Regions from separate parts of the Paenibacillus sp. TY11 genome, predicted to be linked through region 2. Evidence: predicted binding sites of a transcription regulator. Region 2 holds the regulator's gene; each other region holds the start of a gene.
The links. The regulator LexA, encoded in region 2, represses DNA repair genes until DNA is damaged. The targets are predictions, from matches to a motif close to CGAACATATGTTCG.
Positions count from the first base shown of each region.

Region 1: recA (recombinase RecA) is a predicted target of LexA. The motif match lies at 4,634-4,647, and genes of this name have one in related genera.
Region 3: AC6EJC_RS03045 (YhjD family protein) is a predicted target of LexA. The motif match lies at 1,718-1,731, and genes of this name have one in related genera.

Region 1 is NZ_JCBAIQ010000016.1:51,313-61,545, reverse strand. Features, by position in the region: gene AC6EJC_RS17775 (DUF3388 domain-containing protein) at 1-334, shown strand, start outside; gene AC6EJC_RS17770 (RodZ domain-containing protein) at 365-1,429, shown strand; gene AC6EJC_RS17765 (hypothetical protein) at 1,514-1,678, shown strand; gene AC6EJC_RS17760 (YajQ family cyclic di-GMP-binding protein) at 1,824-2,315, shown strand; gene pgsA (CDP-diacylglycerol--glycerol-3-phosphate 3-phosphatidyltransferase) at 2,526-3,113, shown strand; gene AC6EJC_RS17750 (competence/damage-inducible protein A) at 3,208-4,476, shown strand; gene recA (recombinase RecA) at 4,717-5,778, shown strand; gene AC6EJC_RS17740 (regulatory protein RecX) at 5,975-6,724, shown strand; gene rny (ribonuclease Y) at 7,099-8,643, shown strand; gene AC6EJC_RS17730 (TIGR00282 family metallophosphoesterase) at 8,720-9,514, shown strand; gene AC6EJC_RS17725 (stage V sporulation protein S) at 9,644-9,904, shown strand; gene AC6EJC_RS17720 (dipeptidase) at 10,028-10,233, shown strand, end outside.
Region 2 is NZ_JCBAIQ010000006.1:65,569-75,801, forward strand. Features, by position in the region: gene AC6EJC_RS07890 (hypothetical protein) at 1-334, shown strand, start outside; gene AC6EJC_RS07895 (CPCC family cysteine-rich protein) at 838-1,098, shown strand; gene AC6EJC_RS07900 (bZIP transcription factor) at 1,287-1,889, opposite strand; gene AC6EJC_RS07905 (YolD-like family protein) at 2,010-2,360, shown strand; gene cysK (cysteine synthase A) at 2,827-3,765, opposite strand; partial or broken gene AC6EJC_RS07915 (excalibur calcium-binding domain-containing protein) at 3,954-4,070, shown strand; gene AC6EJC_RS07920 (transposase) at 4,345-4,464, shown strand; gene AC6EJC_RS07925 (transposase) at 4,602-4,868, shown strand; gene AC6EJC_RS07930 (hypothetical protein) at 5,149-5,370, shown strand; gene AC6EJC_RS07935 (discoidin domain-containing protein) at 5,486-6,289, shown strand; gene AC6EJC_RS07940 (hypothetical protein) at 6,673-6,813, opposite strand; gene AC6EJC_RS07945 (hypothetical protein) at 6,855-7,019, opposite strand; gene AC6EJC_RS07950 (hypothetical protein) at 7,254-7,556, opposite strand; gene lexA (transcriptional repressor LexA) at 7,835-8,461, opposite strand; gene AC6EJC_RS07960 (LysM peptidoglycan-binding domain-containing protein) at 8,651-9,019, shown strand; gene AC6EJC_RS07965 (DUF896 domain-containing protein) at 9,128-9,334, shown strand; gene AC6EJC_RS07970 (hypothetical protein) at 9,458-9,967, shown strand; gene AC6EJC_RS07975 (HAD family hydrolase) at 10,120-10,233, shown strand, end outside.
Region 3 is NZ_JCBAIQ010000002.1:172,412-182,644, reverse strand. Features, by position in the region: gene AC6EJC_RS03055 (transglycosylase domain-containing protein) at 1-823, shown strand, start outside; gene AC6EJC_RS03050 (hypothetical protein) at 904-1,131, opposite strand; gene AC6EJC_RS03045 (YhjD family protein) at 1,256-1,669, opposite strand; gene AC6EJC_RS03040 (DMT family transporter) at 1,974-2,864, shown strand; gene AC6EJC_RS03035 (YitT family protein) at 3,327-4,031, shown strand; gene AC6EJC_RS03030 (DUF2188 domain-containing protein) at 4,222-4,413, opposite strand; gene AC6EJC_RS03025 (lipid II flippase Amj family protein) at 4,565-5,368, shown strand; gene msrA (peptide-methionine (S)-S-oxide reductase MsrA) at 5,474-6,445, opposite strand; gene AC6EJC_RS03015 (TVP38/TMEM64 family protein) at 6,625-7,242, opposite strand; gene AC6EJC_RS03010 (TerC family protein) at 7,594-8,283, shown strand; gene AC6EJC_RS03005 (Gfo/Idh/MocA family protein) at 8,447-9,391, shown strand; gene yxiS (protein YxiS) at 9,468-9,788, shown strand; gene AC6EJC_RS02995 (DUF6171 family protein) at 9,886-10,164, shown strand.

The DNA.
Region 1 (10,233 bases), on a different contig from region 2:
TAGCGTATGCGCAATGAAGCGTTGGACTTTTGTGTCTTCGACGTTACTACGACAGACGGTGCGCAGCCAGCTCTCTGAAGAAGAAATGAACCCAAACAATGTGTTTATTATTGACGGCATTGTGAGTACTATTCGATCAAATGAAAGACATTATCACCTGCTTCAGGAAATCATGAGCATGCCAAGTACCAAAGTGATTGAGCATCCTGATGTATTTGTGCGTGAATCGGGATACAGCTTTGACGATTTCAATATCATTATTGAACTTCGCAATAATCCGGCTGAGGAAATTATTTATGATACCTTTACAGCCAGTTATACAGAAGATCTTTAAATAAGCGTAATTACACAAGGAGATGATGACATGTCAGAACTGGGTCAGCAATTAAAGGAGGCCCGGCTGCAAAAAGGATTGAGCCTTGACGATGTTCAGGAAATGACGAAGATACGCAAACGTTATCTGGAAGCCATTGAGACGGGCGATTACAAAGTGCTGCCGGGAAGCTTTTATGTCAGAGCTTTTATTAAAACATACGCCGAAACGGTCGGGTTGAACCCCGATGAGATTCTGGAAGGGCATCAAAGCAATGTGCCTGAACCTGAGCCGGAAGCAGTTATGGAGCCTGTTACACAGAAACGCTCCAGCCGTCCCGCCACCATTGGGAATCTTAAATGGTTGCCTACAGCGTTAATGTGGCTTTTTTTAGTTCTCATTGTTGGGGTTATTTATGCTTATTGGGTGAGCAACAATCCTTCAACTCCAAAAACAGCAGAAAATACAACGCCGATTACAACACCAAGCACAACACCAAGCACGTCTACTCCTGATACAACTACGACACAGCCGAATAATGGTCAAACGACGGCTCCAAATGGTGCTGGCGGGCAGACCCCTGATGCGGGACAAACCGGGCAAACCCAGCCAGGTGGTACGGGAAGTACGGATGCTACTACTCCAGATACTGGCCAACAGCCGGATACGACTACGCCACAACAAGGTGTAACTGTGGCACAGGACGGTAAGCAAGGCAAGACGACGATTTTCAAAGTCTCCAGTGCAACGGGAGCCACGGTCAAGGTTGATATTAAAGCTACGGGTGAAAGCTGGCTTGAGGTGTACAAGGGAAAAAATTCCCGTGGAGAAAAGCTGAGCTACGGTATGACTAAAAGCGGAGATGCCATGTCTTTCGATATCGGTCCAGAAGGTTTATATATCAAATCAGGACGATCTTCTGCCACAGATATTTCCGTAGCCGGCCAACCGATAACCGATAATAAATCGACTACTCGCGTACTGATACAGCAAGGAGAAGCTTCTTCGACCGGAACGAGTGCCGGAGTGACGGGTTCACCTGCGGATTCTATGACAGATAGTAGTACGGATTCAGCGCAAAGTGGTACAGATTCTACAACTACTGATGGTGAATAAGCGCCTTGGTGCGAGGAAATACTAATGACTGTAATTCTTGGAAAGGCAGTCATTTCATTTTCCGCAAAGTGAGGTGTATACGTTATGACCGTCAGCTGGATTGTGACTGGGCTCGGTATAATTGTCAGTTTACTGGGCTATTATCTGACACCGAATGCATGGGGCTATGGCATACTGGGCTTTGGTCTTGCTCACATTGTGCTTGGACTTTTGGATATGTTCCGAAATCCAACACGAAGCCACAATTAAATATGTTGACCATAAATGAAAATAAAGGCGTTTTTGTCAGGAGAACTGGCAAGAACGCCTTTTTAGTAAACGGATTATTGGATTTTTGTAAATGACTAGCCTATAATTAGATATTGAACTTTGTTGTGGAAAGGAAAGTGAAACGATGGCTTCAGAAAATTCATTTGATATCGTCTCCAAATTGGATATGCAGGAGTTAACGAATGCGGTTCATCAGACGGAGCGTGAAATTGAAACACGATTTGATTTCAAGGGGAGCAAAAGTAGCCTCAAGCTTGAGAAGGAAGCTCTTACGATTGCATCGGAAGACGAATACAAGCTGAATGCGGTGATTGATATTTTGCAATCTAAAATGGCCAAACGAGGTCTATCCCTTAAAAATGTGGAGTATGGCAAATTGGAACCAGCTTCTTTAGGTTCAGTGCGTCAGCGGCTTTCACTTAAGCAGGGGATTGATCAGGATAATGCCAAAAAAATTAACATTCTTATTCGGGACTCCAAGCTAAAAGTTAAAAGTCAGATTCAAGGTGATCAAATCCGAGTGACTGGAAAAAATAGAGATGATTTACAGGCGATTATTCAATTGCTGCGTAAAGCTGATTTGCCATTGGAGCTTCAATTTACAAACATGAAATAAAGCCGTTTTCCCTCATACATTTTGTAGGAAAAAACGTTGCTTGATGTGCGGCAGGTTATTTTGACATGCGTTTTGCGCCATATTATACTTGTAACGAAAATGCAGACTATCCAGGTGTATAGCGCTCGTCGAAAGCGATTTACATAGGATTGCATTCAATCCGAAAACTGCCATTTGTAATCAAGTACGATAATCAGGGGAGAGTGTGTTGTGAATTTACCCAACAGAATTACAATAACGCGGATTTGCCTTATCCCGGTGATGATGCTGGCTTTGCTGGTGGACTTTGATTTTTATCCGCCGCCAATTGAGATCGGAGCTTTCAAGCTGCCGTATAATCAGCTGATTGCGGCTATCATTTTCCTTGTAGCAGCCAGCACGGATGGTCTTGACGGATATTTGGCCCGTAAAAATAATATGGTCACCAATTTGGGCAAGCTGTTGGACCCCCTTGCTGATAAGCTTTTGGTAACCGCTATTTTGGTTTCCCTGGTAGAAATGGGAAAAATCGATTCGTGGATTGTCGTTGTGATTGTCAGCCGTGAGTTTGCGGTTACTGGTCTGCGTCAGATCGCCTTACTGGATGGCTCTGTGGTTGCTGCAAGCAATTGGGGCAAATTAAAGACAATCATCCAGATTGTTGCTATTGTAGCGCTGCTCATTAATAATTTCCCATTTGTTTTTCTCGGTATTCCGTTCGATTTAATAGCGATATGGGCGGCTGTGTTGATCACCATTTATTCGGGTATTGATTACTTTGTAAAAAATATCCATTTGCTGAGCTCCTCCAAAGTTTAACAGGATAAATTTTATGGAAATAGCAATAGGAACTAACTTATTGCTGTTTCTTTACATAATTCCCACAATATTCGCAGTACAGGAGGAAGAATAGATGAAAGCTGAAATAATTGCAGTAGGAACAGAGTTATTGCTTGGACAAATAGTGAACACAAATGCTCAATATTTGTCACAAGAGTTGGCTACAATCGGAATCGATGTATATTTTCAGACTGTAGTCGGCGATAACATGGATCGACTTCAGGAAGCGGTACGACTTGCTCAGAAGCGTGCGGATATTATTTTGTTTTCCGGCGGTCTGGGACCGACTCAGGATGATTTGACAAAAGATGCGATAGCGGCAGTACTTGGGAGAAAATTGCACATAGATCGTCTTGCAATGGACAAGCTAGATCAGTTTTTCCGTAACCGCGGGGTAGAAATGACCGAGAATAACCGCCGGCAGGCGCTTTCTATTGAAGGCGCTACTCCGCTTGAAAATGAGACAGGGCTAGCTGTGGGCGACGCAATTGCACAGGATGGTAAATTTTATGTAGTTTTGCCTGGACCGCCTAAGGAGCTTAAACCCATGTTTGCAAACCATGCAAAGCCTTGGTTGCTTCAGCAGGCATTGAGCGGTGAGGAGATGCCGATCTATTCGAAAATGCTAAAATTCGCAGGGATCGGTGAGTCAGCTCTTGAAACTCGATTGTTAGATCTGATCCAATCCCAGACGGACCCCACAATTGCTCCTTATGCCAAGGAAGGGGAAGTCACGATCCGTATATCCACCAAGGCGACCAGCGAGAGTGAAGCTTTAATTAAGCTGACGGCTACGGAAGTAGAAATTCAGCAGCGACTTTCCGAATATATGTATGCAAGCGAGGATGTTACGCTGGAGAAGGTTATCGTAGATCTAATGGTCAAACGCGGACTCACTGTGAGTGCGGCGGAAAGCTGTACAGGTGGAATGCTGATGGAACACATCACTTCCATACCGGGCAGTGCTGTTATGTTTCAAGGTGGCATCGTGTGTTATTCCAATGAAATGAAGATGAAATTGCTCAACGTGCCTCAAGATTATTTGGAAGGGGATCATGCGCCAGGTGCAGTGAGTGAGGAAGTAGCCCTTGTGCTTGCAGAGCAGGCGAGAATGATCATGGACAGCGATTTTGGACTTTCAGTTACTGGTGTAGCTGGACCTGGATATTCCGAACGGAAGCCAGTCGGTCTGGTGTATATTGGCATTGCTGAGCGCGACAAGGAAACGGAAGTACATGAGCTGAGACTGAGTGGTAACCGTGAAACAATCCGTCTGCGATCAGTCAAAGCAATCCTGTACAGATTGTGGCGCAGACTGGTAGAGAACGAGAAGCTCTCTTAACTATCTATTACAGTGTGGGTCGTAGAGTTGTTTTAGATAGATATTCATGATATAATCATCTTATCGGAAGAACCGTTGCAAAGCCTTTTGCTAGCGGTTCTTTTTTTGTTTTAAGAGACAGGTATAATTATAGAAGAGAGCTGTGCGAACAAAAAAACGAATGTATGTTCGAAAAAATGCTTGGCAAGCGTGTCAAAACAAGGTATTATTAAAGTACAAATAATGAAGGATGTGAGTTTATTGTCAGATCGTCGTGCTGCGCTGGATATGGCGCTCCGTCAAATAGAAAAGCAATTTGGTAAAGGTTCCATTATGAAGTTGGGTGAGTCTACCCACATGCAAGTGGAAACGATCCCCAGTGGTTCGATTGCTTTGGATATTGCGTTAGGAACGGGCGGCTTTCCAAGAGGCCGGGTTATTGAAATATACGGACCGGAATCATCCGGTAAAACGACAGTAGCTCTTCACGCTATCGCAGAGGTGCAAAAAACAGGCGGACAAGCCGCCTTTATCGACGCCGAGCATGCGCTTGATCCGTCGTATGCAAGCAAGCTGGGTGTCAATATTGATGAGTTGTTACTATCGCAACCAGATACAGGAGAGCAGGCGCTTGAGATTGCGGAAGCCCTTGTACGTAGTGGAGCAGTAGACATTGTAGTTGTTGACTCCGTAGCGGCACTTGTGCCGAAGGCAGAGATTGAAGGCGAAATGGGAGATTCCCACGTCGGTCTTCAAGCACGTTTGATGTCGCAGGCATTGCGTAAGCTGTCTGGAGCCATTAATAAATCGAAAACCATTGCTATTTTTATTAACCAGCTGCGTGAAAAAGTGGGTGTTATGTTCGGTAACCCTGAAACAACACCAGGTGGACGTGCCTTGAAGTTTTACTCTACGGTACGTTTGGATGTTCGTCGTATTGAAAGCTTGAAAATGGGTAACGACATTGTGGGTAACCGCACACGTATTAAAGTCGTGAAAAACAAAGTTGCCCCTCCTTTCCGTCAGGCTGAAGTGGATATTATGTACGGTGAAGGCATTTCCAAAGAAGGTAGCTTGATTGATATCGGTACGGAGCACGACATTGTCGACAAGAGCGGAGCCTGGTATTCCTACGAAGGTGAGCGCCTTGGTCAGGGACGTGAGAATGCAAAGCAATTTTTGAAGGAAAATCCGAACATTGCCAGTACAATCGAACAAAAAATTCGGGTGGCCAGCAATTTGATTACAACGGTTGCTCCGCCTACAGAAGAAGAGTTGGCACAGCAAGCCAAGGAAGAACAGGAATTATTGGAGCTTGAATAAAGCTTGGTGAATCCTGGTGTGTGTACTGGAGCCAGGGTTATGGCACAGTCCGTTTGAATAGCATGATTCTGATGCCCTGCACAGTTGTGCAGGGCATTTTTGCATCAATTAAAGTCTGCTTTGTCAGCGGAATCTAACTTTTGCGTAGCAGGTGATCAGAGACTGCTTTCGTGAATTTCAAAGTGAGGGAAACATATTGCAGTTGGACGATGAAGATGAATACACTTCGGAAGAAAATAAGCAGCAAGGGATCTCTCTTTTTCCGGATCATGAGGAATTGATGATTACTAGGGTAGAGCAGGGACAGGGACGCAAACGTGGAAGGTATATCATTCATTTTGGCCCGTATTCACTGTCTGTATTGGAAGATGTAATGATCAAGTACAATATGTTCAAAGGAACGTCATTCGTCAAAAAAGAACTGGAAGACATCGTTCTGGCAGATGAAAAGCAACAGGCTTATGTACTTGCGCTTCGCTATTTGGGGCGAAAGCCTCGCACACGTCAGGAAATTGCCCAGCGTTTGGTGCAAAAGGAACTGGATCAGTCTGTTATTGACGAAGTACTGGTCCGACTGCAAAGGGAGCAACTCGTGGATGATGATTTATACGCCCGCCAGTGGGCAAGGCAGCGCATAACAAGCCAACGTAAGGGGAAGATGTGGGTTAGGCAAGAACTTCGTCAGAAGGGCATCTCTAAAGCCTCTATCGGGGAAGCGTTAGGTGAGATCACCGACAATGAGGAGTGGGAGAGCGCTTTGATGGTCGGTCGTAAGAAATGGAATCAGATACGTGGTGATATAATGGAGAAAAAAAGGAAAACCTTCCCTTTCCTCATGAGACGCGGATATTCGGGGGATATGACACGCCGCGTGGTCAATCATCTTACTGCGACCGAGCATGAGGCGGCTTCCGATGACGAGGAATTATTGCAGTGGGAGGAATAGTTGCCAAACGGCTGCTGAACCTTTGGCTAGTATGAACGGACAGGATGAGCCGGTTATTACATGGAAAGCTGCACGGTAGTCTACTAATGTTTGCATTCCCTTGACAATGCCATTTGTCAAATAATAAAATATATATGAAACGATACTTGTGGAACGCCCTTTTTCCTTCCAAAAAAGCGGAATCCATGGGTGAGTTCTCATCGCCAAATAACAAGTGATGCCGCTATGCCAGGCGGAATTGTACATGTGAGAGCATGTGCATATGAAATGAAACGACCTTGTGTCGTTATCTTAGTTTGACGATCAAAGTAAATGTGACAATTGCAAAAAGTCCCAAGGAATGCCTTGGAGGAACCAACGGGGAGGTGAACAGTATGATGACTGCGATCTGGTTCGTTCTCGTTGCTGTAGCCGCGTTATTCTTTGGGTTCGGGATTGGTTATTTTATTCGCAAATCTATTGCAGAAGCTAAGATCTCCAGTGCGGAAGAAGCTGCCGCGCAAATCGTGGAGAACGCGAAAAAAGAGGCAGAAGCGCTGAAGAAGGAAACGGTATTGGAAGCGAAAGATGAAATCCATCGCATCCGTGCCGAAGCTGAAAAAGAAACTCGTGAACGTCGCAATGAAATTCAACGACAGGAACGAAGATTGCTGCAAAAAGAAGAATCGCTGGATAAAAAATTGGAATCGCTGGAACGCAAAGAAGAACAAGTGGCCAACAAAGAGAAACGAATCGATGAAACCCAGCAGCAAATTGATTTGATTTACAAGAGCCAGGTAACTGAGTTGGAGCGTATTTCCAATCTGACGATGGAGGATGCAAGAAGTATTATTCTGACCAACGTAGAACAGGAAGTTCGTCATGAAACAGCTCAGATGATTAAGGAAATTGAACAACAGGCCAAAGAAGAAGCGGACAAAAAGTCTCGTGAAATCATCACACTGGCCATCCAACGTTGTGCGGCAGATCATGTAGCAGAAACGACGGTTTCTGTTGTTACGTTGCCGAACGAAGAAATGAAAGGCCGGATTATCGGGCGTGAAGGCCGTAATATCCGTGCACTTGAAACCCTTACAGGAATTGACCTCATTATTGATGATACGCCGGAAGCTGTTATATTGTCCGGATTTGATCCGATTCGTAGAGAGATTGCGCGTACTGCGCTTGAGAAGCTCGTAGCGGACGGTCGGATACATCCGGCTCGTATTGAAGAGATGGTGGAAAAATCCCGTAAAGAGGTGGACGAACGAATCCGTGAGTATGGTGAACAAGCCACCTTTGAGGTGGGTGTGCATAGCTTGCATCCGGATTTGATTAAGATCTTGGGACGTCTCAAGTTCCGTACGAGTTACGGACAGAACGTATTGAAGCACTCGATGGAAGTTGCATACTTGACAGGTCTGATGGCCGGGGAACTGGGCGAGGACGTTGTACTGGCAAGACGGGCAGGCTTGCTGCATGACATCGGGAAGGCGCTAGATCACGAAGTGGAAGGATCACACGTTGAAATTGGCGTGGAACTGGCGAAGAAGTACAAGGAACACCCGGTCGTCATCAACAGTATTGCTTCACATCACGGCGACTGCGAAGCGACTTCAGTGATCGCCATGCTGGTTGGGGCGGCAGATGCCCTGTCAGCAGCAAGACCGGGAGCGCGGCGTGAAACGCTAGAGACGTACATCCGTCGTCTTGAGAAGCTGGAACGCATCTCCGAATCTTTTGAAGGCGTTGAAAAATCATACGCGATTCAAGCCGGACGCGAAGTTCGTGTCATGGTACAGCCAGAGAAAATTGATGATGCGGAAGCATTCCGACTGGCCCGCGATATTACGAAAACGATTGAGAATGAACTGGACTATCCGGGTCATATCAAGGTTACCGTCATTCGCGAGACCCGTGCGGTAGAATACGCAAAATAAAAGCATTTCAATGAAAAGTGGCCGCTGCTTGTAGGGCCACTTTTCATTATGTAAGGCAGACTAGGGAGGGCTTTCTATCAACGTATTATTTATTGGAGACATCGTCGGCAGTGTAGGCAGAAAGGCACTGAGGGAGAATCTTCCTTCGCTAAAATCAAAATATAACCCGCATGTTATTATCGTCAACGGAGAAAATGCGGCTTCGGGAAGAGGAATTACCCCAGCCATCGCCAGAGAGTTTTTTGATTGGGGCGTTCATGGGATTACGATGGGGAATCATACATGGGACAACAAGGAAATATTTGATTTTATAGATGATGAGCCGCGGATCATCCGTCCAGCTAACTTTCCACCAGGAACACCGGGCAGGGGTTATACAGTTGTAAAAGGTGGAGGTAAGGAGCTGGCAATTGTTAATCTGCAAGGAAGAACCTTTTTGCCAGCTATTGACTGTCCATTCCGTGCAGCCGATGAAATTGTAGATGAGCTGCGCAAAAAACATAAGCATATCCTAGTCGATTTTCACGCCGAAGCAACCTCGGAAAAAATCGCTATGGGTTGGCACTTGGATGGACGTGCATCAATCGTGGTAGGTACGCACACACATGTACAGAGTAATGACGATACGATATTGCCACAAGGAACTGCGTATCAGACAGATGCGGGAATGGTAGGTCCTTATGAGGGAGTGCTTGGAATGCAGAAAGAGGCTGTGTTACAGAAATTCCAGACCCAGCTTCCGGTACGCTTTCAAGTGGACATGGGCAAATGGCACTTTCATGCCATCAGCGTAGAGCTGAATGATAATGATGGAAAAGCTCGTAAAATTCAGAAAATCAGACTTAAAGAAGATGAATGGCGGATGGATTAACTTTTTTGTGAGTTACTTAAGGAAAGAATAAGGAAAACTGTCACCAAAAAGCAGGAATTTTTTGCTGGCCCTCGAATAACATCTAATAGTGGAATCAAACCATCATCATTCCCAGGGGAGGTACTTACTATGGATGTATTAAAAGTATCAGCAAAATCCAATCCCAATTCAGTTGCAGGCGCACTCGCAGGAGTACTGCGTGAACGCGGAAATGCAGAATTACAGGCGATTGGAGCGGGTGCACTAAACCAAGCCATTAAAGCGGTAGCCATTGCCCGGGGATTTGTCGCACCAAGCGGAGTGGATTTGATTTGTATTCCTGCTTTTACAGACATTGTTATTGATGGAGAAGACCGGACTGCGATCAAACTGATTGTAGAGCCAAGATAATAAATGGAAGTGGCCTGAGCCTGTTTACGATTTGTAAACGGGCTTTTTTGCATTGTGGGTCTGCTTCTATGATTTTTAAAATAAATTTGTGGTGGTGCATCAATTTAAATGGAGGTAAAGTGCATGAATGATAAGCTAAAAGCGAGTTGGCCAGTTGTTGACTTTCACTGTGATGTGTTATGTAAAATGCAGCTCGATTCGCGGATAGATTTCAGTCATCCATCGCTTGATGTTACAAAAGAGCGTTTGCTAGAAGGCAACGTGTGGTTGCAAACGTTCGCTATATATATTTCACAGGTATTGGGCACGCCCAAATTTGAGCATGTGGT
Region 2 (10,233 bases):
TACTCTAATTTTCCTGGTGAATTTTGGGGATAATACGAAGTATAAATACCCATCAGGCAAAGATACCGTAGAATATTTTGGTGACGGGACTTTTCAAATTTTTAGAGGGGGGCCGCACGACCCTTTAATACTTTATAATCATCTTGCTGATCCACTGGAAAAAGCTGTTGATAATATTGTGTCATATAAAATAGAAAAAAATATCGTATATGTGATTGGTGAAAATAGCTTCATTAAATTGGATTCAAGTACCAACACATACGAGAAAAAGAAACGGATTTCCGACTTTACTTCCAACGATAGAGAGATATTTAATAAATTAATGGAAAAATAGAAGCTATCATAAGCAAATGTGGTAGCAAGGGAGCTTTAATTTGTTCACAAAGGTTAAGTTAACATGCGCTTTAGTTGATTATTTGTTATAGTATTCTAAATTTATAAAGATTGGTTAACTACCCAGTGGTGATTCTATGATTATTGAAATTGAAGGTTACTTTTTTCAAAATTTGATTACTGGTCCTATATGCACACAAGAAGAACTATATCAAAAGTATATACAAGCAAAAATGCTGACTCTTAATATTAGAGATTTACCTGATATATTTTGTCGACTTCATAATTTTGATCGATTACGTTTTGAAGATGACACAGAGGTTGGTTTCGTGCTTGATACAGATATAGACAGGATATACAGACCGATATATTGATGTTTGAAGCAAATGTATCCGAAAGGTTTCTTCCTATCTCTTTTAATTACAAGTAATGAAGGACTCGCATACTGGCTAACGGAACAAAAAACAGATACATAATAAGGAGAGGTCTTATAACGGTGGGAAAATATACTTTCCTTGCTGGGGTTACAAAACCTTAGATGATGAACCGCCTGGAACACATGATATTTGTGAAATTTGTTTTTGGGAAGATGATGGTGTTCAGTTTGCAGATCCTGATTATGATGGCGGGGCAAACATAGTATCTTTAAGACAGGGCCAGCAAAATTATAAAGTATTTGGCGCTTGCGAAGAAAAATGCATAGAGTTTGTGAGAAAAGCCTCAGATAAAGATATATGCGACCCGAACTGGGAACCCTATAACTAACTGGAACGTTAGTTCAAAATTGAATTTCTATTAATTAAACAAGTCTCGGGACCTAGCTGGGACTTGTTTTTTCGACTTTATGACTTGCCAACTAATTCGTTTTGTATCTTATTTAGTTTGTTTAATTAACTGGAGGAAATCATTACTGTATAGTAGAGAAAACCCCGGATTGCTCCGGGGTCATTTTTTTATCTTATCGTATATTCGTAAACTTTATCCTGAATCTTTATTTCTGCTTTTAATGGCTTATCACTTTTAGCCACCTCATTGGGTATCTCTGAAAGATAGTACAGTGTTCCCGTTTTAAGTGGGTCTACACTGGTTATGTTGGTGTAAGTAAAGTCTTCACCACCACGTTCCTCAATAGTGCTGAATGTATCATAATCATATTTATTATCGAATTTTAGGTTTACTTTCGCTATTTTATCCGCTTTAATTCCTTCTGCCCCAAGATTTTTGGCTTTAATAATTAGAGCAAAGAAGGTGGAATCTGCTTCTTTGGATTCGTATAGTGTGTGGAAGTCTCCCGGTTTAGAGGGTTCGATTTTCTTTGAAATCTTATTTCCCGTTACTGTTATATCAGCGTAATCCTGTATTGTAACAGTCTCGCCCTTTTTAATAGGTGTAACCGTATCTTCTTGCTTTTGTTCCACTGGTGCAGCTGGTGCAGCAGTATTCGTTGCCGTAGTAGTAGCTGGTTTGGTGTCATTTGTTGTGGCAGTTCGTTTAGGCGAGCAAGCTGCAAGTGTTAGAAACGCGGCAGTCACCAATATACCTGTTACAATTTTCATATTATCCCCCTGATTTTGCATTTTCGTATAGTCTATCAGACCTAGGAATATTTTTCTAGTACAAAAGTTTTAGATATACATACAAAAACTCTTATCTAGAACGTATGTTCTGATTATAATTTGTACATAACAATCAGGAGGCGGTTAAGGTGGGTAAAAAAACTCGAAGAAAATGGATTATGGGAAAGCTCCCGGATTATCATCCCTGAACATAAAGTTAATGAAAGATCGACAACGGCGAAGAAACCGGAGTTGGACGATCAAGAAGTGCAACTCATAGAGCAGGAGTTAATAGACTCTTACAACTCACGTACGGCTGTCACACTGGTAGTATTTAGCCCGTTTGATGATGCGGAGTTGCGTGGCATTGTAACAGTAATCAACACTGCTAGACGGGAAGTAAAGCTGTCTCGTGTGGAAGATGATTTTAGCTGGATTAAGTTGGAAGAAATCATTTCTGAAAGTATCTAGCAAAAATATAAGAGATAATAAATATTGTACTGACGGTATCCAACAAACAAAAAAATGTTTTTAACCGCCTTACCTACGACAATTCGGCCGGAGTCTTTCTAGGAGCATTTGACGCTAGTGTTTTAGCTGATTAACTAAAAAAGCAGATCAATCCTTATATCGCAATCGAAGACTTCCTGATGACGATGTGTTACACCCGCGTCAATTTAAAGAAAGAGGCTTACAGACTGGTACAAGACTACTACGGAGAAACCCACTTTTACAGCAAAAGCCTGATGAGCACAACGACATCGCGCTGGGCCAAGGTAATCCTTTCTTCGCTAGCGGTCCATTTGTTGTGCAAAAAATGGACCGCTAGCGAAGAAAGGAATCAATTCAGGTTAATGAAACAATTCTATGGGCGCTTGCTTCTCGTGGCTGGAAAATTAACAAAAGGGGCAGGGGGATCCCTGCCTTTGGCTTGTTATTATTCTACGTCTGAGAAAAGCGGAGTGGACAAATAACGCTCACCTGTATCAGGTAATATGACCACGATCGTCTTGCCTTTGTTTTCTGAAAGCTTCGCAATTTGTGTTGCTGCATAAACCGCAGCCCCAGAAGAAATACCAACAAGCAGCCCTTCTGTTTTGGCAAGCAGGCGTGCAGTTTCAAACGCATCTTCGTTTTTAACTTTGAAAACCTCATCCACATATTCTTCATTAAAGTTATCTGGAATGAAACCAGCACCGAGTCCCTGTAGTCGATGTGAACCTGGAGTACCGCCAGACAGCACTGGTGAGTCGAACGGTTCAACGGCTATCACTTTTACAGAAGGTTTGCGTTCCTTCAATACTTGGCCAACGCCCGAAATAGTTCCACCTGTACCTACGCCCGCGATAAAAATATCTACATCGCCGTCTGTATCCTGCCAGATTTCTTCCGCTGTAGTTTTGCGATGAATTTCTGGATTGGCAGGATTGCTGAATTGCTGTGGTATGAAAGAGTTTGGTGTTTCGGCAGCCAAGAGCTCAGCACGCTTGATAGCGCCTCTCATCCCCTCGGATCCCGGTGTTAACACAAGCTCAGCACCAAACGCAGTCAAAAGCTTGCGACGTTCGATACTAAACGTTTCAGGAAGTGTAATTATAAGTTTATATCCAAGAGCCGCGGCTGCAAATGCAAGTCCGATCCCAGTATTGCCACTTGTCGGCTCGATAATAACGGAGTCTTTATTGATTAAGCCTTTCTCCTCGGCGTCTTTAATCATAGCATATCCAATACGGTCCTTAACACTACCAGCCGGATTAAAATATTCCAACTTGGCTACCACGTTTGCCTCAATATTTTGGATTTGGCTGTAGTTCAACAGTGCTAACAAAGGAGTATTTCCAATTAACTCTGTCAACTTTTGGTGAATTCTAGTCAAAATTATCCCTCCAAATAATTAATTCATATCTACTTACTATGACATAGATATTATCACGAATTTTTCTTCATAACCATGTCCTGTTAATTCATAGTGCGGAGCGGGAATGGATATAGACAGTCTAAGCCTAAAGTTGTTACTCCTAAAAAGGAAGTCGTTCAAACTAATTCTGAACCAAGAGAGTCATCGAGCATGCATACTACAAAAATTGCTCTGCGGTTCGTGCTGCCGCTACTGATCCGATACATGAGGGAGAACCAGGTTACAGTAGGAAGCTGGATCGTGATGGTGATGGAGTAGCATGAGAAAGATGAGTTTTGTTAGAAACGATTCCTCGGTACATATCCGAGGATTTTTTATGCGTTCATTAATTAGTTTTCCACTCTACAAAAAAAGGGATGAGAATTTTGATAGAGATTAGGGCGTGTCTTCAAACAGGAAACTGGTTCATATCGTTTCAAATGGTTAAATAAAGTAGATAAATACACGATACGAAAACAAAGATGATGAATGGCAGCGGATTAAAGATTGGTTTCCCCCTGAGCGAAAACCACATGGGGGGGCGGCCGGCAATAGACAATCGACAATCGACAAATGTTAAATGCGATGCTTTGGGTGGCACGTTCGGGTGCTCCTTGGCGAGATTTGCCGGAACGATATCCTTATTGGAAATCGGTGTATACTCGTTTTCGGCGCTAGCAGAAGGCCGGAATCTGGGATCAGGTTCTTAAGCACGTTTCGCAAGAGCGCGACGAAGAAAATGTCATGATCGATACCACCATGATACGAGTCCACCAGCATGGCTCGGGCGCAAAAGGGGGGCAGCCAAGCAAGCGATCGGACATTCCCGTGGAGGACTCAGCACCAAGATCCATGGCGTAGTCGATGCCTTGGGAAATCCTCTTCGTTTTGAACTGACGGGTAGGCAAGCTCATGACTCGGTGAAGGGGTACGACTTGCTCCGAACCATGAAGCTCACAAAGAAACAGGTTTTAGCCGACCGAGCTTATGGTACGAATGCCATCCGATGCTCTTATAGAAAAACAGCAGGCGATTCCGGTCATCCCGAGCAAGAAGAATCGCCATGTTCGAGCGGAATATGATCGGGATCTCTACAAAGAACGGCATTTGGTGGAATGCTTTTTAACAAAGTAAAGCACTACCGTCGCCTGGCGACTCGCTATGATAAATTGGCGTGTACGTTCAAGGCTTTTCTGACGTTGGCTTCCATTATGATCTGGCTTGCTTGAGTTTGAAGACACGCCCTAGTGAAGTGCGTTTTTTTCTGAGCTCCAATGGACTCATATGGCAAGGTGAATTTACATATTCGTGTTTTATCCAGTATAAGTTGATCGTCTTGATCAATAATCACAAAGGTCGGGTATCGAACTGTTTGCAGCTGCATTAAGTCAGGTAAGAGTAAATGTTGTGTGCGTGGATGAAGAATTACGTGTGACGTTTGAGGATTATGGTGGGCCAGTGGAAAAGTTTTCGCCTGAGTCGATCAAGATTAACGGAAAGCATTTCATGCGAGACCAGTTTGAATTTAGAGTAGATGTGAAGGGCGCTGCGGGTAACTGGTACGATCTCTTTCATGCCCAATAAAAAATAAATATGCAAATATATGGATTATATTTATAGATCAGCAAGTTTATGTTTAGACACAATTCCTTAATTAAATTATTCTTAGTTCTATTAAAAATATTGGAGGATTATCCTAATGAAGAAAACATGTATTACAATTTTATTTTTAGTCCTTTTATCTCTTCCCTTATCAAATGTTTTTGCTGCTGAAGCAGAGTATTCAGAAAATGTAATTCCAAAAATGACAACTAACATTTTGCCATCTGGAGTAGCAAGCGCAAGTAATGAATATTCATACGCATATGAGGCATTTAACAAGGAATTTGCCACTATTGCTAGTGCGTGGACATCAAGTACAACTACTGCTTGGCTAAGATATGACTTTTCCAATCCTGAAGTTATTGAGCAATATGTTATATATCCACAGACGACGGCAACTGACCGAGCCCCTAAAAATTGGACTTTCGAAGGCTCAAATGACGGGATTACTTGGAACGTACTAGACACTCAGTCAAATATTACTGGATGGGTAAATAGCACTCCCAAAAAATTCTCTTTTTCTAATTCTAATTCATATAAGAATTATAGAATTAATATTACAGCCAACAATGGAAGTCAGTATCTAGCTCTTAGCGAATTAGAGATGATGTCTAAAGTATCGAGCTCCACTCCTAATCCAGGAACAGAGGATCCAACTTCAAACGGGGACCATGCTATTCTAGTAGTTACCATGACAACCGGTTTGGAGAAAGAATTTGACTTAAGCATGACTGAGGTTGAAGACTTTATTGCCTGGTATGAAGGCAAACAAGCTGGATCTGGATCGGCTTCATACGCCATTAACAAACATGACAACAACAAGGGACCATTCAGTAGCCGTAAGGATTACATGCTGTTCGATCGTATCCTCACGTTTGAAGTAAGTGAGTACTCTAAGTAACTTTGCTACAAATAAAAGGACCATACCAAGATATAGCTGGTATGATCCTTTTTATTTGCAGTATGTAATTCAGATTGTGATTCTTAAAAACATTTTTGATATTTGATAATTTTGGTGCTTATGTGGTGATTTCTTTTGAACGATATCAGTAGATAGTGGATTAGCATGAACTGCACATATAAACATCGTAAAAGCAAATATCGAATTTTTCATCACTGCTTTAACCCAAGTGCGAGTGTAGGTTGTATCCATCGATGAAGTTTTTTTAAAAAAAAGGAAGGCCGATGAATTTAAGCAGTGCGATGGGATTTAGCAGTTTGGTGTGCCGTGTAAACACAAAAAAGCAGGAAGAATCCTTCCCGCTTTTTGCTTGAAAACGATTATTAACGTCTGCGTTGTCTATCATTTACGCTAAACAGATTAACAGCCAGTGCGTTACCTCTTGCGCGCGCAATGGCTCTTTGATTGGAACGGATGTTTAATCTTCTTCTTCTCAAATCACGTCTGAAATGTCTTCTGCTCATAATATCACCTCCCTTCAAAGAAATGAAGGTACGGTTGAATCTTAGTGGTGTTTACGCTTACGCTTGGAAATTTTGATATTCAATGCATTGGTTGCTAGTGCATTTCCGCTTCCTGTTTTAGCAGCTGCGGCCTGAAAGACTTTAACGACCAGATATTTGTTTTTCCCGATGCGATGCTTATACGTTTTAACTCTATTTCTGATCATCTGCATATCTCCTTTGCTTAGGTCTGCTATATACATATGTCAATTGTGCTAGTAATGTATCAGCATAAATCTATTAAAAGTAAAAAAAGCTGCTACCTATGTTCCTAATGTTTAACAAAAAACTCATGCTAACCTGCCTTCGCCTTTCCAACTTTACGTTGTAGGAGAATGTTACAGCAGGTCAGCATGAGTCAAATAGTGTAGATAAAGATAATATGCAGTTTAGTATGAATATTATTTACTATTAAGGGTTTTAAGTTTTTTTTCGAAGTACGCCTCTTGGGCAAGAATATGATTCAGTTGTTCTGAGAGTTGTTTATATTCTTGGCTGTCTTCTGGGTAATTATTTCTTTCGGAAATTGTAGCTTCAAGTTGCTTTTCTAAATACCTGAAATGGATAAGTATTTGTATGTACTGAATACGATCGTAGGTTGTTATGTTTGATTTCTCTTTTGCATACAAATGATCCATTGTTGGAACTGCACAGCTTATGGCGATAAATATCACAACAAACGCTGAAATTATATTTTTTTTCATTTAATTCCTCCTATAGAGGCTATGAGTAATATATCATATTTATCTAGAACAAAGAAAGATCCATTTGTTTCACCAATAACAGTACAGCAGATCAAGATCAGTGGGGGATTATTTAAGATGAGGGGGCGGATTTTTATAGTAGATACAATATAGGTTGCTGAAAAGGAAAGAATAGTTGTGAGATACATAGTAAACATAATGACAATACAAAACCGGCTTACCCTAGGCAGCCGGTTTTGTATTAGTGGATAGAATGACGGGGAAGAAGAAACGAGAAATCAGTGGAAGTCCCGGAAAAGTCCTACAACCTTGCCCAAAATGCTGACATGTGTCAGGCGAAGAGGTTCAAAGGCTGGATTTTCAGGTTGAAGGCGAATATGATCTTTTTCTTTGTAGAAGGTTTTAACAGTAGCTTCGTCTTCATCTGTCATAGCTACAACAATGTCGCCGTTATCGGCGGTCTGCTGCTGACGTACGATTACATAGTCTCCGTTAGCAATACCAGCTTCAATCATGCTTTCGCCTACAACAGATAACATGAATATTTTATCCTCACCAACAAAGTGTTGGGGAAGAGGAAAGTAATCTTCAATATTTTCTGTCGCCGTAATAGGAAGACCAGCAGTTACTTTGCCGACGACGGGGACACGACTAATGGAGTAATTAATCAAGTTGCTATTATCCGATTCGTCTTGACCGAGTAACTCAATAGCCCGTGGTTTGGTAGGATCGCGGCGAATGAGTCCTTTTTTCTCTAAACGATCCAAATGACCGTGAACCGTAGAACTGGAGGCCAATCCGACAGCCTCGCCTATTTCGCGTACAGAAGGGGGGTATCCCTTTAGACGCACTTCATTGCGGATAAATTCAAGAATGGCCTGCTGGCGGCTCGAAATCTTAGACATACCGTATCAACCCCATTTAGTAACGTTTGGGAAAATTATAGCATAGAACCTCCGTTCGTACAAACATAAGTTCTAAATAATCCCTAAAAATAATTGCGAACTTTTGTTCTCTTTTCTATTGAACAAAACAAATGTTCGTGTTATATTGTGAAAAACATAAGAACAAACGTTTGGAGGACACGGCCAATGATGAAATATAGTACTTATCAAAGTATTTTTCCGATGAATTTAGAAAATATACAGGAGACCCGAAAAGAGGGTAGGGTGCGTTTTGTACAGATTATTACTAATACTTTTTTACTTAAGCTTCTTATTCTAGTGATTGTCGCTTGGATTGCAGGGGCAGGTGTGCTTACGGTTTTCGCAGCTCCTTCAGTTTCCAAGGAAGAAGTGACCAAACTGACCGTACAACCTGGGGATACATTGTGGCAGATTGCCGTGAATCATAAACCGGAACGAATGGATACACGGGTATATATAGAAGGAATTGTGCGGATTAACGGTTTGGAGGATCGGGGTGTGCAGGCAGGTCAGGTACTCAAGCTTCCGCACTTCTGATCTACAGACTATTAGAGCTTGTCAGGGAGCGTAATGCGGAAGCCTTGACAAGCTCTTTTCTACATGTCAAAGTGTATTATATCTTTGCTTTTATGGAGGGGACACAATTTGGATATAGACAGCTTGGTACAGCGCATTAATGAATTAGCGCGCAAAGCAAAATCCGAGGGATTGACGGAAGCGGAGACCACAGAGCGCGCCAATCTTCGGGAAATTTACTTAGGTAACATTCGCCGTAATTTTCGGCAGCAGCTTGAAACAATTGAATTTGTGGACGATGATACGTCGAAGGGAAATGGCGGGCTGAAGCATTAATGTCGTTAAAGCGGCCAAGCCTGCATAATTTACCTTTCGTTTTTAGGTATCTTTCTCGGTATCTATATAGATCAGCCTTGAGGCAATTGTTTAATGTAATATATCTGGGAAGGGAATTGAGAGATGGCCCGATCATTTGAAAGAAAAGTACGCAAAAACACAGCACATTTGAATAAATCGCGCAAAAAACAAGGCATTCAAACCATTAACGGCGCAGGTTCTGCAATGGACATTTTCCGTGGCCGTAATATTACTGTGCCAATCATGCTGGCTGGTCTTGCTGTATTGTACATGCTCATGAGTTACTTTTTGACTAAGACCGGCATGCGAGGAATGGATTGGCTTGTATTCGGCTTGTACTTGATGCTGGCTGTTATCTTCTTTATCCGTCGTCCTTATTTGAAGGTGGGAAAGGATACTCTCTATATGCTGAAAGGTGGCAGAGAACGTCCAATGACGGCAGGGGACATGAAAGCCATCAAGATTGAAAAGGGTTACGTAACCGTTGAAAGAAAAGGTAAGGGCGGTAATTTTATTTTCACAAAATCACTGGGACGCTATGACACGGATGCCATTGCAGAGCGACTTGAAAAGTTTGCGCTATCCAATCAGATACAGATAGACAAGAAATAACTGATTTAGCCTGTAGCTCTGTAAGTAAGGCCGCATGATGTTATATATAACATGTTGCGGCCGCTTGCTTAATATGGACACACATGATGATCCGAATAGGTAACCTAGCAAACAGGCGTACATATATAGTGGAAAGAGAGTGGATAATTCAGATGACGATTCAGGCGGTAATGTTTGATCTTGATGATACCCTTCTGTGGGATGAACGTAGTGTAGAAGAGGCATTTGATGCAGCGTGCCAAACAGGCTCCGGTGAAGCAGGCGTT
Region 3 (10,233 bases), on a different contig from region 2:
GATCGTATATGAATTTAAACCGCAGACGAAGCGTGTATATTCGCAGCAAACCGCCTTTTTGATGACGGATATGCTCAAAACCGTTATATCAGATCCGAGAGGAACTGGAAAACGTCTGAAAAATGCTTTTAAAAGCTACGGTACCATTGATATCGCTGGTAAAACCGGTACGACACAAAACTTTGGTGATGTATGGTTTATGGGATACACCCCTGACGTTACATTAGGCGTCTGGGCTGGTTACCGCCAACAGGTTAATACATTATCTCAAGAAGGCCATACCAGAGCACAGTCGGTGTGGGCACTGATCATGAATGAGACGGTCAAGGACCAGCCTGAGCTTTTTAAGAATAAGCATTTTATACAGCCGGAAGGTGTTGTGAAAGTTACGGTTTCTAGCCTTACAGGTAAGCTGCCAGGACGTTATTCCCGCCAATCGGGTCAACTCGTGACCGATTGGTTTAATCAAAAATACGTGCCGACCGAAGTTGGGAGAGAACAGCTTCCGCGTTCTCGTTCTGCTAGACCAGTGGTTCCGTCCGAACCAGATATCAAAGAAAAAGAAATCCCAGAGGATGAAGTGCCTGCAAAAGATCAAGAGAAGATTCCACCAGAGGAAACGGCTCCTATTGTTCCTGACACAGACACAGAGATAGATATGCCTGATGAGAATAAAGATTTGCCATCAACAGATACTTCGCAACCTTCTGTTGAAAACAAGCAGGAGACTCCTTCTGAATCAGAAAGCCAGAGTGAGACTCCAAAAACCAAATCTGACGAAGTTATTCATCCTGAAACAATACCTGATCAACCTAAAAGCTAAACGGCCTAGTTTAAAATGCTGTTCCCGACAATGTCTACAGTGACCTGCGGATGAAAACGGACATTGGGGTACTCTTTATTTCATTCCACACTTTTCCATACACTTTGTCGAATGGAATGGCCAGTGCCTGAATGAATTTCATTGGTACTTTTCCCTTGATTGTTTTGAGAATCGTCTACAACTTTTAGGGTTTGCCACAACACGCCTTTAGGAGTGAATCGGGCATCCTTCAAATTTCCTAATCCCAGCAGCCTGTTATAAAAATGAGTAGAGTCAGCATTCCAAGCGCTCTGCTCTTTTTTTTTCATATTTCAGGTCCCTCCTTTTTTGAAGAGATACGATAGGCTCTGCAGCAGATCCCTGAATAAGCGAATCAGCAGCATTTTGAAGGTTGGTGTCCTTTTGACTGCTCAAGGTGGTGAACATTTGATACTACAAGGGGGCATAATCTTGCGTCAGATCAATTCCCAGATAGTGTCCCAGTTTACGCCGGACTTCGCTGCGGGCAAAGGACGAAAGCATGAAAAATCGCCTTTGATAGCCGCGGCATACATACAAAACCTCTACGCCTTCATGATTTCGGATTTCGCTGTATATTTTAATCCCCTGTCTTTTCATTCGCGTCTTTGTCTCTGCTAATTGAACAGCTACGCGCTGTTGCACTCCAGTCAGGCTACGAATATACAAATCAGGCATTTTTAGAGGAGAAGTATTCAAAATACGAATGTCTCGTTCCAGCACATCCAGCACAAGAGTTAGAAGTACACAAATCTTGATCAGCCCTGCGTCTTCTTCAGAAGGCAAAGGAGCTTTATTCTTGTGGTCCAGTATCTTTTTGTTTGTCATAAAAATCTCCTTTACTCGGAGTAAAAATACAATATATAATCAGTATATAGAACATACGTTCTATTTATACCTCATCATAGGGATTTTTCTGTTGCCAAAGCAATCATCAATTATTGGAAAAGTGGTAGGGAGCGCTATCCCGATGTACCATTGTGTAAAGAATTTTTGCGTATATCGCCGATGACAGTCAAACAGAGTTTATGTTAAGCTAATGGATAAAAACTTACATAAAAGGGGAGATCGTTTTGATTGCGGTCAGCCTCTACTATTTAACTTAAGAAAGTGGAGAAAGAAGGTATACATATTGTCACGTTCGTTATATGCAGCTTTATTATTATTGAGCCTCATTTGGGGCGGTTCGTTTATGTTTATCAAGGTGTTGTTGCTACATCAAGTAGGGCCGTGGACCATTGTATTTCTCCGATCCAGCTTTGGACTTATTTTTATCGTCTTATTAATGCTGCTTATGCGCAGACCGTTTAAAATCAAAAGTATTCCGTGGAAATCGGTTATTCTGGTAGCTTTGGTCAACATGGTTTTACCATGGACATTGATCGGTTTTAGCGAGACCAGAATAGCTAGCAGCATGGCTTCTGTATTGAATGCCACCACACCAATATGGACCATGTTGGTGGGGCTTGTCTTTTTCGGGGCTATATTTCATCGAATGCAGTGGTTAGGAATGGGTCTCGCTTTTGTAGGGATCATTATTTTATTGGGTATTAATCCTGCATCCATAATTTCTGTTGATCCTGTGGGTTTTGGATGCATGTTGCTTGCGACTCTCTGCTACGGATTTGGAACGCAGCTTTCCAAACGTTTTCTCTCCAATCTTTCCATGTATCAGGCTACCTTTGCGACACTGTTTGGTGCGGCGACAGGGGGTGGCATTATGATGGCAATTGTGGAGAGACCTGATTTGTCGATTGTTTCTGTTCCAGGTGTATTGGGTTCCCTTATAGGACTGGGAGTTTTGGGATCAGGAGTAGCATATATTTTGTTCAACTATATGATTTTGCGGGGAAGTGCGGAATTTGCTTCTTCGGTGACGTATTTTGTACCGGTAAGTGCCATCGTATGGGGCTTTTTGCTTCTGAATGAGCATATCGGCTGGAACGTTCTGACCGGGCTTGTTCTTATACTTGGAGGCGTGTTTATGGCCAACCAGCGTAGAACCGCCAAATTAAGTGGATAAATAGATCTAAACGGAAATAAAATACGCTTTGGTTATATTAAATGTGCATTCGCCAAACCTTCGGTATAATACGTTAATTCGCACATACAATAAAGCATGCTCACACATAAAATAAAATATGGTGCAGCAAAAAAAGTAAGCTGTTTAGCAAGTGGCAAGGTGTGGTATAATAAATTATAGATTTATATGCACCACAGAAATGTCGGAGTTTTATTCCACAAAAGAAAGGATCAGGATACCATGTGTCCCCGAAGGATACTTCCCCAAAGGACGATTTGGAAACGATTTGATCTGTCTTATACTTAGCTTTTCCGCGGAGTAACGTCAAGTTGCGAAAGCCAACTCTGCGGAAGAGGGGATTGTACATGCGAAGGACCAAGTCCTCCAGGCACATCTTACCCGGTAGCTTCCGTAAGAGTGGGTTCATCCACATCAAACTTACGAGAAACCGAGGGAGCCTGTATGAGGAAAACTTACGAATCTATCGTGAACAATGGAGCACTGAGACAGATTGCTGTCATGTTGCTCGGAACATGCATTTTAGCTTTTACGTACTATCACATTAATGCTCAAAATCATTTGTCAGAAGGCGGATTTGCAGGCTTAGCTCTGCTGGGACATTACGCGTTTGGCATATCTCCAGCATGGAGTATGCTGCTGCTTGATATTCCCGTCATATTGCTGGCATGGGTACTGAAGGGCAAAAGATTTATGATGCTTGCGTTAATCGGAGCTGTCGCCTTTTCACTGTTTTATGCAGGATTTGAGAAGTATTCAACTCTGGTTATAGATCTGCATGGAAATCTGCTGATAGCAGCTCTACTTTGTGGGGTGCTTACAGGTTTGGGAGCCGGAATCGTACTGCGATTCGGTGGAGCAACCGGGGGCGATGATATTTTGTCTCTTCTGATCAGTGAGTGGCGCGGATGGAAAATCGGCAACGTGTTTATCGTCAGTGACATCATCGTACTGGGATTATCGCTATTGTATCTGCCTGTGAAGGAAACAATGTTTACAATACTGGCTGTGTGGCTTGCCGGAAAAATAATTACATGGACGACCACGTTCCAACTGCACCGACCTGTGAAAAAGGTACTGCCTACGGCTATTCCCGCTAAAAAGGTAGTTGCCAAAACAGTGCCGGTCGTCCACAGCCTTCGTCAATAAGGAAAGGGTGTTACGTCAGGAGAGAAATCTTCTTACGTGACACCCTTTCGCTGTATCGAGGCTCTGTCAGGAAGGCTTTAAAGTAGAATGAATGCGCCGTTCCGGTCATGAATAATGGCAGAAATCTGTTGGCGTTCTATGCGGAATGATGGTCGTGCCCATTTTTGCTTGAATACTGCTTTTCATGTTCTTACTGCTTCTCATCTTGTTCGGCTGGATGATTAACGTTCCATTCCTCAGCTTGAGAAGTGGCAATCGCAATAGAGCGTCCTTCTTCATAGCCGTCACGGAGTAGAGCGTTAGCAATATCAACGGCTTTTTCTCGCACACGAGGTTCCAGATTTTTCATGGATGGGGGGTAATCATGTTTGTTCCAAGGCATAGTTGCACACTCCTTATAGCAAATGATGTATTATGTATTACCCGTTATCGGCTTAAACAAACGGAAATCAAAGAAATGAATATATTGTAAAATATATCTTGAGAAAAAGCGTATAATGGTGTGCAGAATACCAGAAAAAGGAGTGAAGCATTTGCTTGCCTGGGGTTTCGTTTTTTTGCTAACCATCATCATTCATACTACAGATAGCTTGTCCTATGCTCTCCGGCTTGGTGGTTTGCGAGCGCGTCGGATTGGATTGGCGTTAACCGTTGCGGGAATGCTGCTGTTGGTTTCACGCACCTCCAACATGGCGCAGGGACCTTTACTCGGAGGGATGGTCGATCAGGCTAAAGCTGCAGTACAAGTGGGCGGAACGGATATTAGACTGGAGCTGTATATGCATGGGGTACTGCTGGCCGCAACCGTTGGAACCATGCTTGCTATATTACTGTATCCAACAGTGGTACGCATGTCAGCCAGATGGATTGTCCATTTGGAGCATACCGGATCTATTCCGGCTTTGATGCGTCATTTAATGATGCGAAATCGCTGGAAGCATGCAGGCTACTACATAAAGCGCCCTACCTGGTCCATGCTTACCTCATTGGTTAGCGGGGCGATACCCAAGCGTCTGATTATCCTGAATATAACTGTTACCGCAATTTATACAACAGGAGTGGTATCTGCCTTATATGCATCATTCCTGTGGCCCGCTCAAGGTACGGCAATGTCAATGTCGTCAGGTCTAATCAATGGCGTCGCAACGGTATTATTGACCTTGTTAATTGATCCAAGATTAGCGGTTCTGTCGGAAAAAACGCTACGAGGGGAGCTACCCTTAACCCGGATGAACAGCATGTACGGCTGGATGATCATCTCGCGTTTGGCAGGTACTTTATTAGCTCAGCTATTGCTGGTACCCTTAGCAATTTGGCTTGGATGGGTTATGAGTTAAATTGTAAGCCTCAGTAATGATGTGCTGCCATATCAAAAAAAGGCTGGTCCGTGGTCATCTATTAAAGATAGACTCCGGGCCAGCCCCAAATGATACTGTAGCTACTTATTTTTCAAATAATGACTTATATGCTCCATATCCTTCACGTTCCAAGTCTTCTTGAGGCACAAAGCGGAGCGCGGCGGAATTGATGCAATAACGCAGACCATCTGGACCTGGACCGTCATCGAATACATGCCCTAAATGGGAGTCTGCTTCACGACTTCGCACCTCGGTACGGATCATAAAATGGCTGAGATCGGTTTTTTCTTTAACATTGTAGCTGCGCAACGGACGGGTAAAGCTGGGCCAACCGCAACCCGCATCATATTTGTCGAGTGAACTGAACAAAGGCTCTCCTGATACGATATCTACGTAAATGCCTTCACCCTCATGATCCCAAAACTCATTTTGAAAAGGGCGCTCGGTCGCATTTTTTTGTGTTACTTCGTATTGAATAGGCGTCAGCCGATCCTTAAGATCGGATTTATCAATCTTGCCGGACCAATTTTGCTCGATAAAATCTTCACGTCCCGAGCCTTTGCGGTAGCGCTTGTAATGAGCGGGGTTCTTCTTATGATAGTCCTGATGATATTCTTCAGCTTCATAAAAAGTTGCCGCAGGCAAGATGGGTGTAGTAATGGGCTTGTCGAAGCGGCCACTTTGAGCCAGAGCTCCTTTGGAAGCTTCTGCCTTGATGCGCTGTTCATCATTATGATAGAAAATAGCCGTTTGGTAGGATGAACCTCTATCGTGGAACTGTCCACCTTCATCCGTCGGATCAATCTGTTGCCAGAATAGCTCCAACAGTTTTTCATACGGGAAAACTTGTGGATCAAATGTAATCTGTACGGCTTCCACATGCCCCGTTGTTTCAGAGCATACCTCCTCATAGGTAGGATTTTCGGTATGTCCCCCTGTATATCCAGATCTAACCTTCAAAATACCGGGTAATTCCTCAAAAGGGGAAACCATGCACCAGAAGCAGCCACCTGCAAAAGTTGCTTTTTCTACCGTGTGCGGATTGTTGGTGCTCATATTTATCACTCCAATCTGAGAATGTTTAATTAGTTGTAATTTAAATAGCTTACAATTAAATTATATACGAGATTTTTGCAAAATCCAACGAAACGTCAGAAAGCAATCGGTAGCGTAATTGCATGTGTCCCAAAAACCGCAATGAAACATCCTATAGAGTCGGGGGCAAACTCATCGCGTTATGTTCTGTTGGCGCGTTGAAGCCTTTTTCGGTAGAGCACAAAGCCGCCAGTCACCAGCGCAGTATATAGCAGCAAAATGAGCAAGCCAGTGATTGGATGTTCTGCAAAGGTGCCGCCTGCATACGCATACACTGCAATTGCGGGAAGCTTGCCAATAGCTGTAGCTAGCATAAAGCTCCAGAACGGAAACCCCGCTACTCCAGCATATACATTTACAGCTGCCTGGGGGATGACCGGAATCAGGCGAGCCAGCAGCACAGCAGCAAAAGGCTCCTGCTCCATGATCCGATTGAAGCGCTCCATTGCGGGAACACGCTTCAAATAGGCTCGTCCTTTGTCACGTAACAGGGTACGTACCGCACCGTAAACGACCAACGCAGCCAAGGTAGTCCCAAGCCAGCAAATCAGAGCACCTTGCCAGGCGCCTGCAGCATAAGCAATGGAAGCGATAATCAGCTTGTAAGGCACAAACGGAATTAACGCGAATAAAAATGCGAGCAGTAGCAGAACTGGGAAGGAGGTTTGCTTGTCCGCCCAGGCGAGCCAATCATATCTGTAGATAAACGCGATGCAGAGCAGCGAAACATAAGCCGCGGCCAGTAGCCATTTCTTCATTTACATACCTCTTTCAATATCCCTGTTCGGCTTATCGCTTATACAGAAAAAAATAGGGTTCACATTCCCAATAATGTGTGCTATACTGCCACTAACAGAATAGTTCCCAAAGGGGAGTAGCTCAACGAGTAAAGTCGTCATTACGGGATTTTTAATCCCCGGCTTTATTGGCAACGTAATGTTGTAAGCGAGACCTTTGCCAGGATTTTAGGAATCCGGGTAAATGGTCTTTTTTTGATGCCAAATTTGGGTCAAGCGCCGTTTTCCGGATTCCGGAAATGGCGCTTTTTTAGTATAAAGCGCTGAACTATGTACAGTATAACAAATAAATAAAAAAGGTGGGAGAAACGTATGGATTTTTTGTCAATTGAGTTTTTAACCGCATTATTGTCCATCATTGTCATTGATCTGGTGCTAGCTGGTGATAATGCGATCGTAATCGGTTTGGCGGCTCGCAATGTCGATAAGGCCAATCAAAAGAAAGTCATTATTTGGGGGACGGTCGGAGCGGTCGTCATTCGTGTGATTGCTACAGTGCTGGTCACGTATTTACTGCAAATTTATGGATTACGTTTGATTGGGGGACTCGCGCTTATCTATATCGCCTATAAGCTGCTGGTCGAAGAGAAAAAACATGAAATTTCAGCCACGAATCAAATGTGGGCAGCGATTCGCACCATTATAATTGCGGATACGATGATGGGCCTCGACAATGTACTTGCTGTTGCGGGAGCAGCTCATGGGAATATGCTACTCGTTATTCTCGGTCTGGCAATCTCCGTTCCGATCATGGTGTGGGGAAGTACGATTATCTTGAAGCTGACTGAACGTTACCCGATAGTGATTACGATTGGAGCCGCTGTATTAGCTTATACCGCTGCTAAAATGGTGGTGGCCGAGCCGTTAATTGCACACTGGTTCACGAATGCAGTCGTTAAATACGGCTTTGAAGTTCTGGTTGTGGTTCTGGTTGTAGCTATTGGGATGCGTGTTAAGAAAATAAAAAGTGAAAAAACAAAAAAGCAAGCGCTGCACGCCTAAGCTAACTTACATTGAAGTAATCTTGGCTGAAGCTGGACGCTCATGTCATAGAGGCTGTTCCGCAGGTCCAATTGGACCGGGAGCAGTCTCTTTTCTTTACTTGTCAGCGGACTTCCATGTAAACTAGACAACAGATGAACTGAGTAATTAAGGTGGGAACGACATGGACAAGCAAACGAAGACAAGAGTAGCCATTATAGGACTGGGTGGTATTGCTCGTAAAGTGTATTTGCCGTTACTGGCTGCACACGAAGGTGTAGACATCGTAGGTGTCATGAACCGTTCACAGGAGCCGGTTAGTTCTATTATGGAGCAATATAGGTTGCCAAGAGGAACGACGGATGTAAAGGAGATGCTGGCATGGGAACCGGAAGCTGTATTTATACATGCCGCGACCGAAGCCCATTTTGATCTGGTCATGGCGTGTATTGAAAAGGGAATTGCGGTATATGTGGATAAACCGTTGTCCTATGACGTTCGTCAGAATCTGGAAATGACCGCTTTTGCAGAAGCGCAGGCCGTACTGCTGGCGGTAGGCTTTAATCGACGTTTTGCCCCGCATTATGTAGCTGCTAAAGCATGGTTAGAGGAAGCGGGCGGTTTCAGTCAATGTGCGGCGATTAAACACCGAACTGGATATGATCGAAGACCAGCGGCACAGACGGTTTATGATGATTTAATTCACATGCTTGATTTGCTATTGTGGCTGGGTGGCGATGATTATGAGCTGCTGCATAGTAGTCTGGATACGACGAGTGAAGGATATATGGACGCTGCGTTCGGGTCCGTACGTTTGGGTAATGCTACCGGTAGCTACAGTATGAGCAGACAGGCAGGGGCTGACATAGAGAAGCTGGAGCTTCACGGGGGAGGACGGTCTGTTGAAGTAACTAATATGGAACAGGCTGTTTTTATGCAAAAAGATAATTTACCACTAACGCAAGCTTTTGGAAGTTGGGATACGATTTTGGAAAGACGGGGATTCACCGGGGTCGTAAATCATTTTCTGGAGCATATTCATCGTCCGGAGGAATGTGCTGTACGAGCTGGAAAAGTATTGGAAAGCCATATGCTGGCGGACGAACTGATTAGCCGTTTGAGTGATTAAGATGGAACGTCCGAACGGACGATAGTGATCATAACAGTTCAGACATCAAGAAATAGGTTGAAGGAGAAATGAATGAATGGAAGAAGACAATCGTGGTAAACAGCTAGAAGAAGCCATCATCGAAAATTATAAGCAAGAAGAAGATATGATGATCCTTGTGTTTGCGCAATGGTGCATCAACCACGGATTGGAACCAGAGGATTTATATCGTGTAGCGTATCCGCAGCAGGATAGCAACGAGCGTCTGCTACGAGTACGCAAGCTGACCGTATCGCGTGAAGAAGCGGGTGATATTCCGCTGGATACGGTATTAGGGGTACTGTCCATGTTCGGAAATGAGGACTTGGCGATGGTCGTATCCGAGGCGGCTGCCCAGCTTCCGTCGGAACGGAAATAAAGCCAGCCATAATAAAAGATATGCTGTAATCATTCATGGCATCATGGAATCCACTGCATTTACTTAGGACATTGTTGATAGGGAGGGTAAGCTGATGATGGAAGATATACCTGTGCCAAGTACCTGTAAGGGCTGCGAAAGAGATATCACTATATCGGAAGAGCAAATTGCCAGAATTCTAAACAACATGAGACCCAAAATGGAATGTGTAAACGATGAAGTGTACGAAGCCAGACTGTTGGCCTGCTCACAATGCGAAGAGTTAATGTCCGGGCATACATGTGGCATCAGCGGAAGTATTGTTCGTGTACGTGCCTTGGCGGCAACTCAAAACTGTCCCAGTTACCGTGGTTCACGCTGGCAAGGAACGACTTGAAAAGATACAATGCTCAAGCTCGGCTGAACCTGGATTACGGGTTAAAGCAGTCATACCTTAGTCTGCCTT